4 regions of the Streptomyces sp. NPDC014006 genome follow, and region 1 is predicted to be linked to each of the others. Evidence: riboswitches for the same ligand, from Rfam matches in the RefSeq annotation. Region 1 holds a riboswitch; each other region holds the start of a gene.
What was found. Region 1 has a riboswitch for cyclic di-AMP ahead of ACF1GV_RS11240 (peptidoglycan DD-metalloendopeptidase family protein). Riboswitches for the same ligand answer to the same signal wherever they lie in the genome.
Positions count from the first base shown of each region.

Region 2: linked by a shared signal. The riboswitch ahead of ACF1GV_RS07365 (peptidoglycan DD-metalloendopeptidase family protein) and the one ahead of ACF1GV_RS11240 (peptidoglycan DD-metalloendopeptidase family protein) in region 1 are both predicted to bind cyclic di-AMP.
Region 3: linked by a shared signal. The riboswitch ahead of ACF1GV_RS20345 (C40 family peptidase) and the one ahead of ACF1GV_RS11240 (peptidoglycan DD-metalloendopeptidase family protein) in region 1 are both predicted to bind cyclic di-AMP.
Region 4: linked by a shared signal. The riboswitch ahead of ACF1GV_RS15145 (M23 family metallopeptidase) and the one ahead of ACF1GV_RS11240 (peptidoglycan DD-metalloendopeptidase family protein) in region 1 are both predicted to bind cyclic di-AMP.

Region 1 covers NZ_JBICAJ010000002.1:1,043,205-1,047,694, forward strand. The annotation lists gene ACF1GV_RS11220 (aspartate aminotransferase family protein) at 1-230, shown strand, start outside; gene ACF1GV_RS11225 (helix-turn-helix domain-containing protein) at 344-964, shown strand; gene ACF1GV_RS11230 (DUF6126 family protein) at 961-1,083, shown strand; gene ACF1GV_RS11235 (tyrosine-protein phosphatase) at 1,136-1,933, opposite strand; cyclic di-AMP (ydaO/yuaA leader) riboswitch at 2,399-2,552, shown strand; gene ACF1GV_RS11240 (peptidoglycan DD-metalloendopeptidase family protein) at 2,558-3,451, shown strand; gene ACF1GV_RS11245 (SGNH/GDSL hydrolase family protein) at 3,719-4,490, shown strand, end outside.
Region 2 covers NZ_JBICAJ010000002.1:194,539-199,028, reverse strand. The annotation lists gene ACF1GV_RS07380 (helix-turn-helix domain-containing protein) at 1-292, shown strand, start outside; gene ACF1GV_RS07375 (DUF6126 family protein) at 289-411, shown strand; gene ACF1GV_RS07370 (tyrosine-protein phosphatase) at 464-1,261, opposite strand; cyclic di-AMP (ydaO/yuaA leader) riboswitch at 1,727-1,880, shown strand; gene ACF1GV_RS07365 (peptidoglycan DD-metalloendopeptidase family protein) at 1,886-2,779, shown strand; gene ACF1GV_RS07360 (SGNH/GDSL hydrolase family protein) at 3,047-3,832, shown strand; gene ACF1GV_RS07355 (immunity 49 family protein) at 3,882-4,490, opposite strand, start outside.
Region 3 covers NZ_JBICAJ010000005.1:460,757-465,246, forward strand. The annotation lists gene ACF1GV_RS20325 (urease subunit alpha) at 1-427, opposite strand, end outside; gene ACF1GV_RS20330 (urease subunit beta) at 420-731, opposite strand; gene ACF1GV_RS20335 (urease subunit gamma) at 745-1,047, opposite strand; partial or broken gene ACF1GV_RS20340 (hypothetical protein) at 1,322-1,562, shown strand; cyclic di-AMP (ydaO/yuaA leader) riboswitch at 1,889-2,100, shown strand; gene ACF1GV_RS20345 (C40 family peptidase) at 2,104-2,577, shown strand; gene ACF1GV_RS20350 (ATP-binding protein) at 2,744-3,217, opposite strand; gene ACF1GV_RS20355 (helix-turn-helix domain-containing protein) at 3,430-4,287, shown strand; gene ACF1GV_RS20360 (DUF397 domain-containing protein) at 4,297-4,490, shown strand, end outside.
Region 4 covers NZ_JBICAJ010000003.1:628,551-633,040, reverse strand. The annotation lists gene ACF1GV_RS15155 (PrsW family intramembrane metalloprotease) at 1-832, shown strand, start outside; gene ACF1GV_RS15150 (aldo/keto reductase) at 884-1,828, opposite strand; gene ACF1GV_RS15145 (M23 family metallopeptidase) at 1,973-3,004, opposite strand; cyclic di-AMP (ydaO/yuaA leader) riboswitch at 3,016-3,172, opposite strand; gene ACF1GV_RS15140 (PP2C family protein-serine/threonine phosphatase) at 3,414-4,490, opposite strand, start outside.

The DNA of each region.
Region 1 (4,490 bases):
TCGCACAGATGGTGGTCGTGCCGCTGCTCCAGCGGCATCGGATCCTCACCCAGGTCTCCGGCGACCACCTCGAAGTGATCAAGCTGATCCCGCCGCTGATCATCGACGAGGCGGACGTGGACCGCTTCGTCGACGCCTTCACCGCCGTGATGGACGACGCGCACAGCGGCAACGGGCTGATGTGGGACTTCGGCAAGACGCTGATCAAGCAGGCCGTGACGAACCGGTAGCGGCACACGGCGGGCCGGGCCGGGCCGGGTGGGTGAGCCGCGCGGGCAGTGGCAGACTTTGCCTCTGAGGCAACAAATTTGCCACAGAGGCAAGCCTGCGGCTGAATGGGGACATGAGTTCCTCCGAGTCCCCTGCGGAACCGGCCGGCGGCCTGCCCGCGGTGGCCCCGCAGCTGCGGTCCCTGCGCCGCCGCGCCGGCCTCACCCTGGAGGCCGCCGCCCGCGCCGCCGGACTCTCCCCGGCCCATCTGTCCCGCCTGGAGACCGGGCAGCGCCAGCCCTCGCTGCCGATGCTGCTCGCGCTGGCCCGTATCTACGGTACGACCGTCTCGGAGCTGCTCGGCGAGAGCGTCGCCGAGCGGGACGCCGTGGTGCGCGGCTCCGACATGGAGCCGACGGCGGCCGGCGGCTGGACGTACCGGCAGGCCGGCGCGCCGGGCCGCGGTATGCAGGCCCTGCGGGTGCAGGTGCCCTATGGCGCGCAGGGTGACATCGTGCGCGTACACCCCGGCGAGGAGTGGCTGTACGTCCTGACCGGACGGCTCAGGCTGCGCCTGGGGGACACCACCCACCGGCTCGGCCCGGGGGACAGCGCGCACTTCGACTCCATGACCCCGCACCGGATCGCCGCCGACGACCCCGCCGGTCTGGAGCTGCTGTTCGTCCACACCCTGCTGCAGAGCCCCACGGCCACGCTGTGCCTGGGGCCCGCCCACCCTGGAGAGGCGCGATGAGCAACGTCGAGGAGAAGTTCCCCCGGACCCTGTGGATCCGGCTCATCATCTACATCGCCGTCGGCCATGTCCTGGCCGGCTTCGTCTGGCTGCTGTTCGAGCTGGGCGCCCGGCAGTAGGCCCCTCGGCGGGCACGGCGGGCACGGCCGGCCGCGCGGTCGCTTCCGCAGCTCAGTCGAGCAGGCGTGCCCGCAGCCGCTCCCGGGTCTCGGGGGTGAGCCGCAGTCCCTGCTCCAGGTAGGCGTCGACGCCGCCCCAGGTCTCCTCGATGGTCTCCAGCGCCGCAGTGAGGTACTCGGCGCGCGCGTCGAAGAGCGGGCTGAGCAGCTCCATCACCTCGGGCGTGTAGGCCGACTCGGCCGAGCCGCTGCGGCGCACCTTGTAGCGGCGGTGCTTCTCGTTGGACTTCAGGTAGTCCTCGACGATGGCGTCCTTCTCCACGCCCAGGGCGAGCAGGGTGACCGCTATCGACAGGCCCGCGCGGTCCTTGCCCGCGGCGCAGTGCATCAGGGCCGGGACGTTGTCCTCGGCGAGCGCGTGCAGCACCCGGGAGTGCTCGGCGGTGCGCTCCTTGATGATCGTGCGGTAGGAGGCGATCATCCGGTTCGCTCCCTTGCCGTCGGCGAGGATGCCGCGCAGCTGCTCGAGATCGCCGTCGCGCACCATCTTCCAGAACTCGGCGCCGTCCGCCGGGTCCGACAGCGGCAGATTGACGTTGCGCACGCCCGGCAGCTCGACGTCCGGCCCCTCCAGCGTCTGGTCGGCCGCGTTGCGGAAGTCGAAGATCGTGTGCAGCCCCAGGGTGGCGAGGTACGCCGCGTCCTCGGGCGTCGCGTGAGCGAGGTGGCCGCTGCGGAACAGCACGCCGTGCCGCACCCGCCGACCGTCGATCGTGGGAAGTCCGCCCACGTCTCGGAAGTTGCGCACTCCGGCCAGCTCGGGTTCGGTCGACGGCACCTGCTGCGTCACGAAGGGCTCCTCCCGCTCGTACCCGCCGACGCGGCTCGAATGGCCGACGGGCTGCCCTTCGACGATACGACATGGATTCCCGGGGCAACCGGTTGCACCGGCCTCCCGACCGAGGTGTACGAATGGGCTGGTAATCCCTCGGCGTCACATCTGGGCTTTCTGCCCGAATTGGCCTCTTGTTCCCAACTCGCGTGGAAATAGGGGTCACTGGAAGGTGAGCGCGTGAGGAGCGTCATAACCGTGACCGTCCGTCGTACGTCATGTCCACGTAATGGCGGTGGATTTGCTGGTGAATTGACGAGCTGACAGCAGATCGAATTCACGCAGTGTGACGGCGGATTCCCTCATTGGATCACGATAAACGCCCGTTCACGCAACCTCCTGCTTGTCCCTGTGCGTCCTGCTCGCTTACGTTCCCACCGAATCCGGACGGACGCCGAATCCTGCCGCCGTCCGGCGCACCGCACCCACCCACCCGACGCACGGCAGGAGCGGGGGACCCACAGGTACGACCGCCTGTTCCGGTTCCCGGAACGGCTATGGGGTGAAGCCGCACCCAGCGGCCGGGCATCTCCAGCCCGAACCCGACAGCTCACCTCGCAGGCGCCGGAGAGGAAAAGCGCCATGCCCGCAAAGGGTAAGCACCGTCGTCCGAAGACCCAGCGTCTCGCCCGCACTCTCGCCGTCGTCGGCACCGGTGGCGCCGCGCTCGCGCTGCCGCTCATGGGCGCCGCCGGAGCGCACGCCGCCACGCCGCAGAGCGCCGCCCAGTCGGTGTCCGCCAAGGCCGTCCAGAGCCTGCCGTCCGCCGAGAAGAAGGCGACGCGGTCCGGGGTGCGCCTCTACACCGTCAAGTCCGGCGACTACCTGTCGAAGATCGCCGACGAGCAGCATGTCGCCGGCGGCTGGAAGAAGCTGTACGAGGACAACCGTGAGGTCGTCGGCAGCGACCCGTCGCTCATCCACCCCGGTCTGAAGCTGACCCTCGGCAAGAAGGCCGCCGTGGCGCACAAGGCCGCCCCGTCGCACAAGAGCGAGGCGCCCGCGCACAAGTCCGCCGCCAAGCCCGCGAAGGCCGCCGAGCCCGCCCGGTCGACGAGCACCGCCGCCGGCTTCACCCTCCCGGTCAGCGGCGCCACCATCGGCACCGCCTACCACACCGCCGGCAGCATGTGGGCCAGCGGCTACCACACCGGCGTCGACTTCGTCGTCCCGACCGGCACCACCGTCAAGGCCGTCGGCGCGGGCACCGTCGTCTCCGCCGGCTGGGGCGGCGCCTACGGCAACCAGGTCGTCATCAAGCTGAACGACGGCTACTACGCCCAGTACGCCCACCTGTCCCAGCTCTCCGTCTCGGCCGGCCAGACCGTGACCGCGGGCCAGCAGCTCGGCCTGTCCGGCGCGACCGGCAACGTGACCGGCCCGCACCTGCACTTCGAGATCCGCACCACGCCGGACTACGGCTCCGACGTGGACCCGGTCGCCTACCTGCGCGCCCACGGCGTCACCGTCGGCTGACCCCGCGCCGCCCCGGCGGCCACCCGTCTGACACGCCACCAAGGCCGGACCCCGATCCACGGGCGTCCGGCCTTCGGTGTGTCCGGCCCCTCGATGTGTCCGGACCGGCCGGGGTTTTCCGGCCGGAGCGCTTATTCCCGACACGGCCGGACATGTGGAGTGGCTTATCTCACCGCCCGTCAACCCTTGCCTACGGTCGCGTAAGTCACATTCGAGGGTGAATCATGGACTGCTGTGGCAGACGATTCGAAGAGTGACAGCAGAGCAGTGATCGGGTCGTACGTGGCGGTGGGGGACAGCTTCACCGAGGGCGTCGGTGATCCCGGCCCCGACGGGCAGTTCGTGGGCTGGGCCGACCGTTTCGCCGTACTCCTCGCCGACCGGCGACCCGAAGGCGACTTCACCTACACGAACCTCGCAGTACGCGGCAGACTCCTCGACCAGATCGTGGACGAGCAGGTCCCGCGGGCCGTCGAACTCGCCCCCGACCTCGTGTCGTTCTGCGCCGGCGGCAACGACATCATCCGGCCCGGCACCGACCCCGACGAGGTCGCCGAGCGGTTCGAGAGGGCGGTCGCGCAGCTCGCCGCGGCGGCCGGCACGGTCATGGTGACGACCGGCTTCGACACCCGGGGCGTCCCGCTGCTCAAGCATCTGCGCGGCAAGATCGCCACGTACAACGGGCACGTCCGGGCCATCGCCGACCGCTACGGCTGCCCGGTACTCGACCTGTGGTCGCTGAAGTCCGTTCAGGACCGCCGCGCCTGGGACGACGACCGGCTGCACCTGTCGCCCGAGGGGCACACGCGCGTGGCGCTGCGGGCCGGCCAGGCGCTCGGCCTGAGGATCCCGGCCGACCCCGAGCAGCCCTGGCCGCCGCTGCCGCCGCGCGGCACGCTCGAGGTCCGGCGCGACGACGTGCACTGGGCGCGCGAGTACCTGGTGCCGTGGATCGGCCGGCGGCTGCGCGGCGAGTCCTCCGGCGACCATGTGACCGCCAAGGGCACCCTGTCACCGGACGACATCAAGATGCGGATCG
Region 2 (4,490 bases), 850 kb from region 1:
CGGTATGCAGGCCCTGCGGGTGCAGGTGCCCTATGGCGCGCAGGGTGACATCGTGCGCGTACACCCCGGCGAGGAGTGGCTGTACGTCCTGACCGGACGGCTCAGGCTGCGCCTGGGGGACACCACCCACCGGCTCGGCCCGGGGGACAGCGCGCACTTCGACTCCATGACCCCGCACCGGATCGCCGCCGACGACCCCGCCGGTCTGGAGCTGCTGTTCGTCCACACCCTGCTGCAGAGCCCCACGGCCACGCTGTGCCTGGGGCCCGCCCACCCTGGAGAGGCGCGATGAGCAACGTCGAGGAGAAGTTCCCCCGGACCCTGTGGATCCGGCTCATCATCTACATCGCCGTCGGCCATGTCCTGGCCGGCTTCGTCTGGCTGCTGTTCGAGCTGGGCGCCCGGCAGTAGGCCCCTCGGCGGGCACGGCGGGCACGGCCGGCCGCGCGGTCGCTTCCGCAGCTCAGTCGAGCAGGCGTGCCCGCAGCCGCTCCCGGGTCTCGGGGGTGAGCCGCAGTCCCTGCTCCAGGTAGGCGTCGACGCCGCCCCAGGTCTCCTCGATGGTCTCCAGCGCCGCAGTGAGGTACTCGGCGCGCGCGTCGAAGAGCGGGCTGAGCAGCTCCATCACCTCGGGCGTGTAGGCCGACTCGGCCGAGCCGCTGCGGCGCACCTTGTAGCGGCGGTGCTTCTCGTTGGACTTCAGGTAGTCCTCGACGATGGCGTCCTTCTCCACGCCCAGGGCGAGCAGGGTGACCGCTATCGACAGGCCCGCGCGGTCCTTGCCCGCGGCGCAGTGCATCAGGGCCGGGACGTTGTCCTCGGCGAGCGCGTGCAGCACCCGGGAGTGCTCGGCGGTGCGCTCCTTGATGATCGTGCGGTAGGAGGCGATCATCCGGTTCGCTCCCTTGCCGTCGGCGAGGATGCCGCGCAGCTGCTCGAGATCGCCGTCGCGCACCATCTTCCAGAACTCGGCGCCGTCCGCCGGGTCCGACAGCGGCAGATTGACGTTGCGCACGCCCGGCAGCTCGACGTCCGGCCCCTCCAGCGTCTGGTCGGCCGCGTTGCGGAAGTCGAAGATCGTGTGCAGCCCCAGGGTGGCGAGGTACGCCGCGTCCTCGGGCGTCGCGTGAGCGAGGTGGCCGCTGCGGAACAGCACGCCGTGCCGCACCCGCCGACCGTCGATCGTGGGAAGTCCGCCCACGTCTCGGAAGTTGCGCACTCCGGCCAGCTCGGGTTCGGTCGACGGCACCTGCTGCGTCACGAAGGGCTCCTCCCGCTCGTACCCGCCGACGCGGCTCGAATGGCCGACGGGCTGCCCTTCGACGATACGACATGGATTCCCGGGGCAACCGGTTGCACCGGCCTCCCGACCGAGGTGTACGAATGGGCTGGTAATCCCTCGGCGTCACATCTGGGCTTTCTGCCCGAATTGGCCTCTTGTTCCCAACTCGCGTGGAAATAGGGGTCACTGGAAGGTGAGCGCGTGAGGAGCGTCATAACCGTGACCGTCCGTCGTACGTCATGTCCACGTAATGGCGGTGGATTTGCTGGTGAATTGACGAGCTGACAGCAGATCGAATTCACGCAGTGTGACGGCGGATTCCCTCATTGGATCACGATAAACGCCCGTTCACGCAACCTCCTGCTTGTCCCTGTGCGTCCTGCTCGCTTACGTTCCCACCGAATCCGGACGGACGCCGAATCCTGCCGCCGTCCGGCGCACCGCACCCACCCACCCGACGCACGGCAGGAGCGGGGGACCCACAGGTACGACCGCCTGTTCCGGTTCCCGGAACGGCTATGGGGTGAAGCCGCACCCAGCGGCCGGGCATCTCCAGCCCGAACCCGACAGCTCACCTCGCAGGCGCCGGAGAGGAAAAGCGCCATGCCCGCAAAGGGTAAGCACCGTCGTCCGAAGACCCAGCGTCTCGCCCGCACTCTCGCCGTCGTCGGCACCGGTGGCGCCGCGCTCGCGCTGCCGCTCATGGGCGCCGCCGGAGCGCACGCCGCCACGCCGCAGAGCGCCGCCCAGTCGGTGTCCGCCAAGGCCGTCCAGAGCCTGCCGTCCGCCGAGAAGAAGGCGACGCGGTCCGGGGTGCGCCTCTACACCGTCAAGTCCGGCGACTACCTGTCGAAGATCGCCGACGAGCAGCATGTCGCCGGCGGCTGGAAGAAGCTGTACGAGGACAACCGTGAGGTCGTCGGCAGCGACCCGTCGCTCATCCACCCCGGTCTGAAGCTGACCCTCGGCAAGAAGGCCGCCGTGGCGCACAAGGCCGCCCCGTCGCACAAGAGCGAGGCGCCCGCGCACAAGTCCGCCGCCAAGCCCGCGAAGGCCGCCGAGCCCGCCCGGTCGACGAGCACCGCCGCCGGCTTCACCCTCCCGGTCAGCGGCGCCACCATCGGCACCGCCTACCACACCGCCGGCAGCATGTGGGCCAGCGGCTACCACACCGGCGTCGACTTCGTCGTCCCGACCGGCACCACCGTCAAGGCCGTCGGCGCGGGCACCGTCGTCTCCGCCGGCTGGGGCGGCGCCTACGGCAACCAGGTCGTCATCAAGCTGAACGACGGCTACTACGCCCAGTACGCCCACCTGTCCCAGCTCTCCGTCTCGGCCGGCCAGACCGTGACCGCGGGCCAGCAGCTCGGCCTGTCCGGCGCGACCGGCAACGTGACCGGCCCGCACCTGCACTTCGAGATCCGCACCACGCCGGACTACGGCTCCGACGTGGACCCGGTCGCCTACCTGCGCGCCCACGGCGTCACCGTCGGCTGACCCCGCGCCGCCCCGGCGGCCACCCGTCTGACACGCCACCAAGGCCGGACCCCGATCCACGGGCGTCCGGCCTTCGGTGTGTCCGGCCCCTCGATGTGTCCGGACCGGCCGGGGTTTTCCGGCCGGAGCGCTTATTCCCGACACGGCCGGACATGTGGAGTGGCTTATCTCACCGCCCGTCAACCCTTGCCTACGGTCGCGTAAGTCACATTCGAGGGTGAATCATGGACTGCTGTGGCAGACGATTCGAAGAGTGACAGCAGAGCAGTGATCGGGTCGTACGTGGCGGTGGGGGACAGCTTCACCGAGGGCGTCGGTGATCCCGGCCCCGACGGGCAGTTCGTGGGCTGGGCCGACCGTTTCGCCGTACTCCTCGCCGACCGGCGACCCGAAGGCGACTTCACCTACACGAACCTCGCAGTACGCGGCAGACTCCTCGACCAGATCGTGGACGAGCAGGTCCCGCGGGCCGTCGAACTCGCCCCCGACCTCGTGTCGTTCTGCGCCGGCGGCAACGACATCATCCGGCCCGGCACCGACCCCGACGAGGTCGCCGAGCGGTTCGAGAGGGCGGTCGCGCAGCTCGCCGCGGCGGCCGGCACGGTCATGGTGACGACCGGCTTCGACACCCGGGGCGTCCCGCTGCTCAAGCATCTGCGCGGCAAGATCGCCACGTACAACGGGCACGTCCGGGCCATCGCCGACCGCTACGGCTGCCCGGTACTCGACCTGTGGTCGCTGAAGTCCGTTCAGGACCGCCGCGCCTGGGACGACGACCGGCTGCACCTGTCGCCCGAGGGGCACACGCGCGTGGCGCTGCGGGCCGGCCAGGCGCTCGGCCTGAGGATCCCGGCCGACCCCGAGCAGCCCTGGCCGCCGCTGCCGCCGCGCGGCACGCTCGAGGTCCGGCGCGACGACGTGCACTGGGCGCGCGAGTACCTGGTGCCGTGGATCGGCCGGCGGCTGCGCGGCGAGTCCTCCGGCGACCATGTGACCGCCAAGGGCACCCTGTCACCGGACGACATCAAGATGCGGATCGCTGCGGTCGCCTGAACCGCGCGGCGAGGGGCGGGCCGCGGCGGCACCGCCCCTCGGCCCGCCGTCAGGTCGGGAACTCCCCGTACCAGCTCCCCTGCACGAGGTGGGTCGGCAGATACGGCGACGACGTGTCCACCGGGAAGCCCGCGTCGTACGCCAGTGAGGCCAGCGCCAGCGGGCCGAGGGCGACCAGCGCGCGCGGGTCGCAGGAGCCCTCCCAGTAGCGGCCGTGGTGCGCGAGCGCCTCGGCCAGGGCGGCCGCGAACTTCTCCTGATCGCGGGCGATGAACCGGTGGAACAGCGCGATCGGCTGGTAGTCGACCAGGTTCAGGAGATCGCCCGGCGTGCGGGTCGCCACCTGCGGGTCGGACGTCTGGATCGTGGTGACCAGCCGGTCGGCGACCTCGTCCATGGGGCGCCGCAGCACGAAGGCCTGCAGCGTGCCGATCCAGTGGAAGAGGTAGTCGTCCGCCTCACCGGCCCGGCGCAGCCGCTCCACCGGCACCTGGCTCAGCCTCGTCAGCCGCTCGCCCTCCCGGCACACCAGCGCCAGCCAGAACGCCTCCAGCCAGGCCCGGCCGTCGCCCTGCGGAGCGTCCGGCGTTGCGAACAGCGCGGAGCCCTCCTGCATGGCACGCACCCACGCCTCCCAGCTCTCGAGCTTCACCGCGGA
Region 3 (4,490 bases), on a different contig from region 1:
GCACGTGCGCGTCGATGGCGCCGGCGGTCAGGATACGCCCGTTGCCCGCGATGACCTCGGTCTCGGGGCCGAGTACGAGGTCGGGGTGGACGCCGTCCATGGTGTCGGGGTTGCCGGCCTTGCCGATGCCGGTGACGCGGCCGTCGCGGATGCCGACGTCGGCCTTGATCACACCCCAGTGGTCGACGATGACGACGCCGGTGATCACGGTGTCGGGGGTGCCGTCCGCGCGGGTCGCCCGGGACTGGCCCATGGACTCGCGGATGACCTTGCCGCCGCCGAAGACGGCCTCGTCGCCGGAGCGTCCGGGGCCGCCCGAGCGGTCCTCCTCGATCTCGATCAGCAGGTCGGTGTCGGCGAGCCGGATGCGGTCGCCGGTGGTCGGGCCGAACAGGTCGGCGTAGGCGCCGCGGGAGATCTCAGGCATCGAGGGCACCTCCGACCTGGCCGCGCAGGCCGGACACCACGCGGGCACCGGCGAGGGGGACGAGTTCGACGTCGGCCGGCAGACCCGGCTCGAAGCGCACGGCGGTGCCGGCGGCGACGTTCAGCCGCTTGCCGTGGGCGGCGGCACGGTCGAACTCCAGGCCGGGGTTGGCCTCGGCGAAGTGGTAGTGGGAGCCGACCTGGACGGGACGGTCGGCGGCGTTGAGGACGGTCAGCCGGGTGACCTCGAGCCCTTCGTTGCACACGACGGGGTCCTCGGCGAAGAGGATCTCTCCGGGAATCATGGCGGGTCCCCCGTCAGATGATCGGCTCGTGGACGGTGACGAGCTTGGTCCCGTCCGGGAAGGTGGCCTCGACCTGTACGTCGTGGATCATCTCGGCGACGCCTTCCATGACGTCGTCCCGGGTGAGCAGCTTGCGTCCGGTGGCCATCAGCTCGGCGACGGTGCGGCCGTCCCGGGCGCCCTCGAGGATGTGGGAGGTGATGAGGGCGACCGCTTCGGGGTGGTTGAGCTTGAGGCCGCGGGCCCGGCGCCTGTCGGCCACATCGGCCGCCACATGGATGAGCAGTCTCTCCTGCTCGTGCGGGGTCAGTTGCACGTCCCACCTCACAGTCCTTGCTCCGGACCGTGCGGGGTCCGGCTGCCGCAGCCACCGCGACGGGACAGGTGTAACACACAGACAAATTTCCCGACCGCGCTCAATTGCGGGCAGAAAAGCCCCTGGTGGCATGGGTCGGGAGGCTAGCCCGCCAGAGTTTCAACGACGTTAACCAGCCTTTGATGATCACATGACCGGCGGTAGACCGTCCCCATACCCGACGAGGACCGCCGGGTCAGTGGGCGCCCTGCCGAGACGGACTGACCGTCTGCTCCTGCGCGGACCCCTCCGCCTCCCGCAGCTCCTCGAGTCGCTCCAGACCCCCGGCCTTCCGCCACTGCCCGCCCACACCCAAGCAGAGCGTGAGTTGATCGACCGTTATCTGGAGGTCGTCGACCTGCTCGGCGGATCAATTCGGCCTGCCCCGCGACACCTACCGGGGACTGCGTGCCGCGCGGGCGCTCGTCGCCGAGGCGGTGGCGCTGCGCGCCGTGCTGACGCTGATGCACCAGCGCACCGTGCCGCCACGGGACGGGAGTTGAGTATGCCCCGAGCTGAGTTCAAACCGACCGAACGACGTACCCACTGTCGGCCTATCCGCACGCCTTTTTTTCGGGGGGTCCGAGTTGCGCAAGAGGCGGGGCGAGAGGGCGGAATGAAGGGTTCCGCCGCTGGTCCGGGGCTCGCCGGACAAGTGGACTCCCCATCGAACACAGGGGTAACCACCCGAACGGGTGAGTGGTGAGGAACACCACAAATACCCGGTTCCGTTGGGATTTTCGGACAGTTGTGGGCCAAGATCCCTGACTGACGACAAGCCCCCGCCACAACGGCGGGGCGATCCGGGCGGACGCCGAGTCCTGCCGCCGCCCGGATGACCGGTCGACAGGAGTGGATCGGCAGGAGTGGAGGACCCAAGCACGACGGGTCGCCGGAACGGTCATGCCACGACCGGACCGAGCTGCCCTTGGGGTGAAGCCGCGTCAGCGGCCGGGCTACTTCGCCAGCCCGAATCCGACAGGTCATCCTTCACAGGCGGCTGACGAAGGGTTGCGCATGACTGCGCTCAATCGTGTCCCGTCGCTCATGGCCCGGGCCGGAACGGCTTCCGCCCTGACCATCGCCGCGTTGGGCGGCTCGATCGTGGTCCCGGGCCTCGCCTCGGAGGCCGCCGCCGCGACGCCGGCGACCAAGGCGCTGCAGATCGCCGCGTCCAAGAAGGGCGCGCCGTACCAGTGGGGCGCCACCGGGCCGCGCCGGTTCGACTGCTCGGGACTCACGCTGTACTCGTTCAAGAAGGCCGGCAAGAAGCTGCCGCGTACGGCCGCCCAGCAGTACAACAGGACGCGCCACATCCCGGCCCGCAGCCGTAAGGCCGGAGACCTGGTGTTCTTCCACTCGGGGTCGAACGTCTACCACGTCGGCATCTACGCCGGGAAGAACAAGATCTGGCACGCCCCGAGGACGGGTGACGTGGTGCGCCTGCAGAAGATCTGGACCAGGAGTGTCTGGTACGGCCGGGTGAGCTGACCGGCCGGCCCTCCTCGGTCGTGCCGTCCGCCGACGCGCCGTGGCTCAGCCGAGGAGGGCCGGCAGCGGCTCCCAGCCGTGCTCAGCGCGTTCCTGCCGCCCCGCCGGACGTCGACGACAGCCGCCCGGCGGGGGGTCCATAGGGCCGATGTGACGTGCCGTCGGCTCAGCAGGGATGTGGCTTCGGTTCCGCCTGGCCCGGCGAGGGGACCGGCTCCGGGGGGAGCGCCCAGGGCAGCTCGATGGCGACCGTCTTGCCGCCCTCGCGGGTGGGGCGGACGCGGAGTCTGCCGCCGCACTCGGCGGCCAGCCAGCGGATGATGACCATGCCGCGGCCGTTGTCCTGCTGGACGGCCGCCGGCAGCCGCTTGGGGAAGCGGGGGTGACTGTCGGTGACGCCGATCCGCAGCAGTTCGTCGCGGTCGAGCACGACGTCCACCGTGAACGTCGGGGATTGCCCGAACGTGTGCTGAACGGAGTTCGTGGCCAGTTCGGAGACGATCAACCGGATGCTGTCCGCCAGCTCCGCGTCCGACGGCAGACCCCATTCCGCCAGGGTGCCGGCCACGAAGCCGCGGGCCGCGGACACCGAGGCGGGATCGCTCGGCAGAGTGATGGATGCTTCCAGGTGGTCTGCCATGGCGACGTCGTCCCTTTCCCACGGGACCGCAGTCCGGCACGGAGCCGGTGGTTCGAGTACGGTCCCGGACTGGTGCTTCGCCGCCAGACTGCCATCACCGCACCGCTCCCGGAGGCGATCCACCGAGTTATGCATATATCTGTCGCTCGAAGCGGTGAACTCTGCCACGGCGGACCGTGTCCGGGCGGCTCGGACGGAGTAAGGAGGGGCGCATGCAGCATGGTCCCGCGGTGCGCCGCCGGAAGCTGGGCGCCGAACTGCGCGCGCTGCGCGCCCGGGCGGGACTCACCAGCGGGGAGGCGGCCCGGCTGGTGGGCTGGCACCAGTCGAAAGTCAGCCGGATCGAGACCGGCTCGAGTGGCGCGAAACCGTCCGACGTGCGCTTACTGCTGGACGCGTACGGCGTCGACGACGACGAACTGCGTGACCTGCTGCTGGTGCTGGCGGGCTCCCAGGTCGGCGGCCGGGAGCACTGGTGGCATGCCTACCGCGGGGTGCTGCCCCCCACGTACCGCGACTTCATCAGTCTGGAGTCGCAGGCCAGCGCGATGCGCACGCTGGAGACCTCGGTCGTGCCGGGGCTGCTGCAGACGCCCGCCTACGCCCGCGCGGTGACCCGGGCGGCCGTCGGCGCGGTGGACGAGGAGCGGCTGGACGCGCTGGTGGAGGTGCGTCTGGCCCGCCAGGACGTGCTGCACGCGCATCCTCCGCTGAGGCTCAGCGCCGTGCTGGACGAAGCGGTGCTGCGCCGGGAGGTGGGCGGTCCGGAGGTGATGGCCCAGCAGTTGCGGCGGCTGCTTCAGGCGGCGCAACTGCCCCAGGTGCGGTTGCAGGTGCTGCCGTTCTCGGCGGGGGCGCATGTCGGCATCACCGGGCCTTTCGTTATTTTCTCATTTCCGAGCACTTCTGATCTGGACGTGGTTGTTCTCGACAACATGACGAGTAGCCTCTACCTCGAACGGAAAGAAGACCTCGGGGCCTACGCGGAGGCCTTCAACTCCCTTCGGATCCACGCCCTTTCCCCCGAGGACTCGTTGGATTTCATCGCCTCACTAGGTGACGGCGCGTAAGGAGGCACCATGACCGCACTGCCTCGGGACGTCTTTTCCAGTACCGATCTGCGCGACGTGCGCTGGCAGCGCAGCAGCTACAGCACCGGAGCGAACAACTGCGTCGAAACAGCCCGGCCGGCCTCGGGGCCATGGGCCGGGCTGCTCGCCGTACGCGATTCCAAGGCCCCGGACGGGCCCGCGCTGCTCTTCTCCCCCGGGAG
Region 4 (4,490 bases), on a different contig from region 1:
CATCCTCTACCTCGGCACCGCCTTCGGCACCGACCAGCTCACCGGCGGCCGGGGCATAGCCTCGGTCACCGCGGCGACCTTCTTCGTCCGCGTGATCATGTCGCCGTTCGCGCACCCGCTGTTCACCACCATGACCGGCATCGGCTTCGGCATCGCCGCGCTGTCCGGCGGCGGCCGGCGCCTGCGCCGCGTCCTGCTCCCGCTGGGCGGACTACTGCTCGCCATGGGCATGCACGCCCTGTGGAACGGCTCGGCGTCCTTCGGCCCGTTCGGCTTCTTCGCCGTGTACGGCGGTTTCATGATGCCCGCGTTCGGGCTGCTGACCTGGCTGGTGATCTGGACCCGGCAGCGTGAGCTGCGCACCGTGCGCGAGGAGCTGCCCGCCTACGTCGCCGCGGGCTGGCTCGCGCCCGCCGAGCCGTTCGCGCTGGGCTCGATGCGGGCGCGCCGCATGGCCCGCGAGTACGCCGCCCACCACCTGGGCAAGCCGGCCGCCAAGGAGGTCGCACGCTACGAGGCCTACGCGACGTCTCTGGCGTTCCTGCGGCACCGGGGCCGCCGCGGCCGCGCCGGCGCCGACTTCGTCGTACGGGAAAGGGAGCTGCTGAACGAGGTGTGGCGGCTGCGGGCGCTCGCCCGGCCGGCGCTGGAGTACGCGGCCCGGGCGGCCGCGCCCCCGGTACCTGTGATGCTGCCCTGGCCCGCGCAGCCGTGGCCCGGTCCCGGGGCGGCGCGGCCGTACCTGCCGTACGCCGGGCAGGCGGGGTACGCGGGGTACGCCGGGTACGGAGCCCATCCGGCGTACCCGGCGTACAACCCCTACCGGTCGTAGCAGCCGCAACGGCAACCGTCACCGAGCGCCGCGGACGCCGGAGAGCGTCGGTCAGGCCGACGCCCGCGTCAGCCGTGCCAGCTCCGCTTCCGTCAGGGTCAGCTCCGCCACGCTCAGCAGCGCCGGGAGCTGGTCCGTGGTGCGGGCCGAGGCGATGGGGGCGGCGACCGTCGGCTGCGCGGCGAGCCAGGCGAGGGCGACCGTGGCCACGGGGGCGTCATGGGCCTGGGCGACCTCGTCCAGGGCGGTGAGGACCGCGCGGCCGCGCTCGGAGTTCAGGTGCTGCGCGGCGCCGCCCGCCCGCGGGCTGTCCACGCTCGCCCCGGGCCGGTACTTGCCGGTGAGGAAGCCGGAGGCCAGCGCGTAGTACGGGACGGCGGCGAGGCCGGCGCCGGCGGCGACGTCCTGGAGGTCGCCCTCGTAGGTGTCGCGCGAGACGAGGTTGTAGTGCGGCTGGAGCGCCACGTACCGGGCGAGGCCCTCGCGGTCGGAGAACTCCAGGGAGGCCCGCAGGCGCTCGGCGGAGATGTTGGAGGCGGCGATATGGCGGACCTTGCCGGCCTTCACCAGCTCGTCCAGGGCGCCGATGATCTCCTCGACCGGCACCTCGGGCTGGTCGTAGTGGGTGTAGTAGAGGTCGATGTGGTCGGTGCCGAGGCGGCGCAGAGAGGCGTCGGCGGCGGCCTTGATGTTCGCCGCGCTCAGTCCCCGGTACTCGGGGTGCTGGCTGACCTTGGTGGCGATGACGACGTCGTCGCGGTTGCCCCGGGCCTTGATCCAGCTGCCGATGATCGTCTCGGACTCTCCGCCCTGGTTGCCCTCGGCCCAGGCGGAGTAGGCGTCGGCGGTGTCGATGAAGTTGCCGCCGGCGGCGCTGTAGGCGTCGAGGACGGCGAAGGAGGTCGTCTCGTCGGCGGTCCAGCCGAAGACGTTGCCGCCGAGGGCGAGCGGGAAGACCTCGAGGTCGGACGCACCGAGCTTGCGAAGAGCAGTCATGCCCCGTTTCAACGCCCCGGCGTCATCGGCCCATTCCGCACGGAAACCAACAGCGGGCAAACACTTGGGCGCACACGAACCGGCAGCCCTGACGTCGGGGGGTGTGCCGTCAGGACCGCCGGGGATCGGGAGCCGGACGAGGTGTCAGGGGTTGAGGCCCTTGTCCTGCAGCCACGCCATGGGGTCGATGCCGGAGGCCTGCCCGTCGGGGTGCACCTCCAGGTGCAGGTGCGGGCCGGTGACGTTGCCGGTGGCGCCCACGCGGCCGATGACGTCCCCGGTGGCGACCTTCTGCCCGACGCTGACGCTGATCGACGACTGGTGGCAGAACCACAGCTCGGTGCCGTCGTCGAGGGTGAGGATCGTGCGGTAGCCGTAGGAGCCGGCCCAGCCCGCCTCGGTGATGGTGCCGCTGTGAACGGCCTTGATCAGCGTGCCGGTGGGGGCGGCGAAGTCCAGGCCGGTGTGGTAGCCGGAGGCCCACATGGAGCCGGCCTGCCCGAAGCGGGAGGTGAGGGTGTACGAGGAGGTCGGCAGCACGTACTGCTTGGCGAGCTCGGCGAGGCGCTCGGCCTCGGCCTTCTTCTTCGCCTCCTCCTCCGCCTTCTCCTTCGCGGCGGCGGCCTTGGCGGCGGCCTCCTTCTCGGCCTGCGCGGCGGCCTCGGCGGCCTGCTTGACGACAGCGGCCTCGGCGGCGGTCTGCGCCTTGACGTCGACCTGGACCTGCTGCGACTCGGCCTGCGCCATGATCCGGTTGCGCAGCGTCTCACCGGCGCCGGCGGCCTGCTGCCCGTCGTCGGTGATGACGCCCATGTCGGTGAGCGGGGTGGCGGAGCCCTGGGGCCGGTCGTCCTCGTGGTCGGAGATCAGCGAGGCGACCGAGGGCAGGTCGGGCATGGAGATGGAGACCGGCGGCTTGCCGGTCTGCGCGCTGGCCATACCGCCCGCGCCGACGGCGGCGATAACGCCGACGCCGAGGACGGTGGAGCTGCGGGCGAGTCCGCCGCGCTGCTTGGCGACGCGGTGCCGGCCGCGGACGGGACGGACGGACTCCTCGGTGGGATTCCACTCCTCCCAAGGGCCCTCGTCGGTGCGGTGGCCGCCGTAGACCAAGGTCTCGGGGCCCTGCTGGTTCGGCACGGACGGGGCTGTCGGGGCAGGCCGGTTGGACGCCACGCGGGCGTACTCCTTTCCTTCCGTCTCGCCTACCGGGTTAGCTGACGGGTTCGGAGCAGGAAGGTCTCCTACGCGCGTATACCGGCCGTCGATCGACGGCGGCTGACGCGAGATTCACCCCAAAGTGGTGGTTCCCCGGTTCCCTACGGGATTCGGCGCGTGAGCGCGGAGCCGTCTCTTGTGACGGCTGGGACGACCGCGCTGCGTTATCGAACGTTAATAGACCGGGTAGCCGGATTCCAAGCCGTTCGTCTTGATCATTAACATTCTTGGCCTGGACTTTCACGCCACGACCGGCCCAAAAGGGGCGACTTGACCGCCCCTCAGGCGTCACGTCCAAAACCTTGTTTCGGTGATGGTGCATCAATTGTTATGCACAGGGCGCTCGTCCGCTCACACATGGTGACCTTCACGGTCGGCGTACGGCGAGCAGCGCCATGTCGTCCGCCATGCCGCCGCCGGAGTGCCGCCGGACATCCTTCGCGACGGCGGCGAGCAGGGCGCCGGGCTCGGTGACGACACGTCCGGTGAGTCGCGCCTCGACGTCGTAGAAGCGGCCGTGGCGGTCGCGGCTCTCGGAGAGGCCGTCGGTGTACAGCAACAGCGTGGCGCCGCCGGGAAGCGCGGCCTCCTCCGAGCGGTCGGGCCAGGGGGCCAGCTCGCCCATGCCGAGCGGCAGCGCGGGTTCGGCGGGCAGCAGCGTGCGCAGGGTGCCGTCGGCGTACAGCAGCACCGGCGGCGGATGGCCGCGGTTGAGGACGCGGACCACCCAGTCGCCGTGCGGGAGTTCGGCGAGGACGGCGGTGGTGAACCCCTCGAACGCGTCCAGCCCGTCGCGCCGGGCGCCCTCCCGGGCCAGCGCCTGCTCCAGCCGCTGGGCGACCGCCTCCAAGGTGGCCTCCTGCTCGGCGGCCTCCCGGAACGCCCCGATGACCACGGCCACGGCGGCGACCGCGCCCATCCCCTTGCCGCGCACGTCCCCGACGATCAGCCGGACACCGTACGGGCTGTCCTGAACGGCGTACAGATCGCCGCCGATGAAGGCGTCGGCGCGGGCGGCCTCGTAGCGGGCGGCGATCTGGAACACGCCGATCTGCTCGGCGGGTTCGGGCAGTACGGCGCGCTGGGCGGCCTCGGCGACCTCGCGCGCGGAGGCGAGCTGCTCGCTGCTGCGGCGCGCGAGGGCGTTGATCAGGACAGCCAGGACGGCGACCGTGGCGACCGTCACCAGCTCGGTGACGGCGTCCGTGTGCCAGACGATGCCGATCGTCAGGTGCAGGCCGAGCACGACGGCGACGGCGGCGAGCCCGGTGAGCACGGTGCCGCGGCGGCTGTAGAGCGGGGCCGCGACCAGGGGCGCGGCGGTGAAGAAGGGGGCCGCGGTGAAGTCGGACGGGGTGCAGTAGTCGTAGACCGCGCCGGCGGCGATCAGCAGCGCCGGCAGGATCCGGACGAAGGCCCGCGCGACGGAGATCCTCCGGCCCTC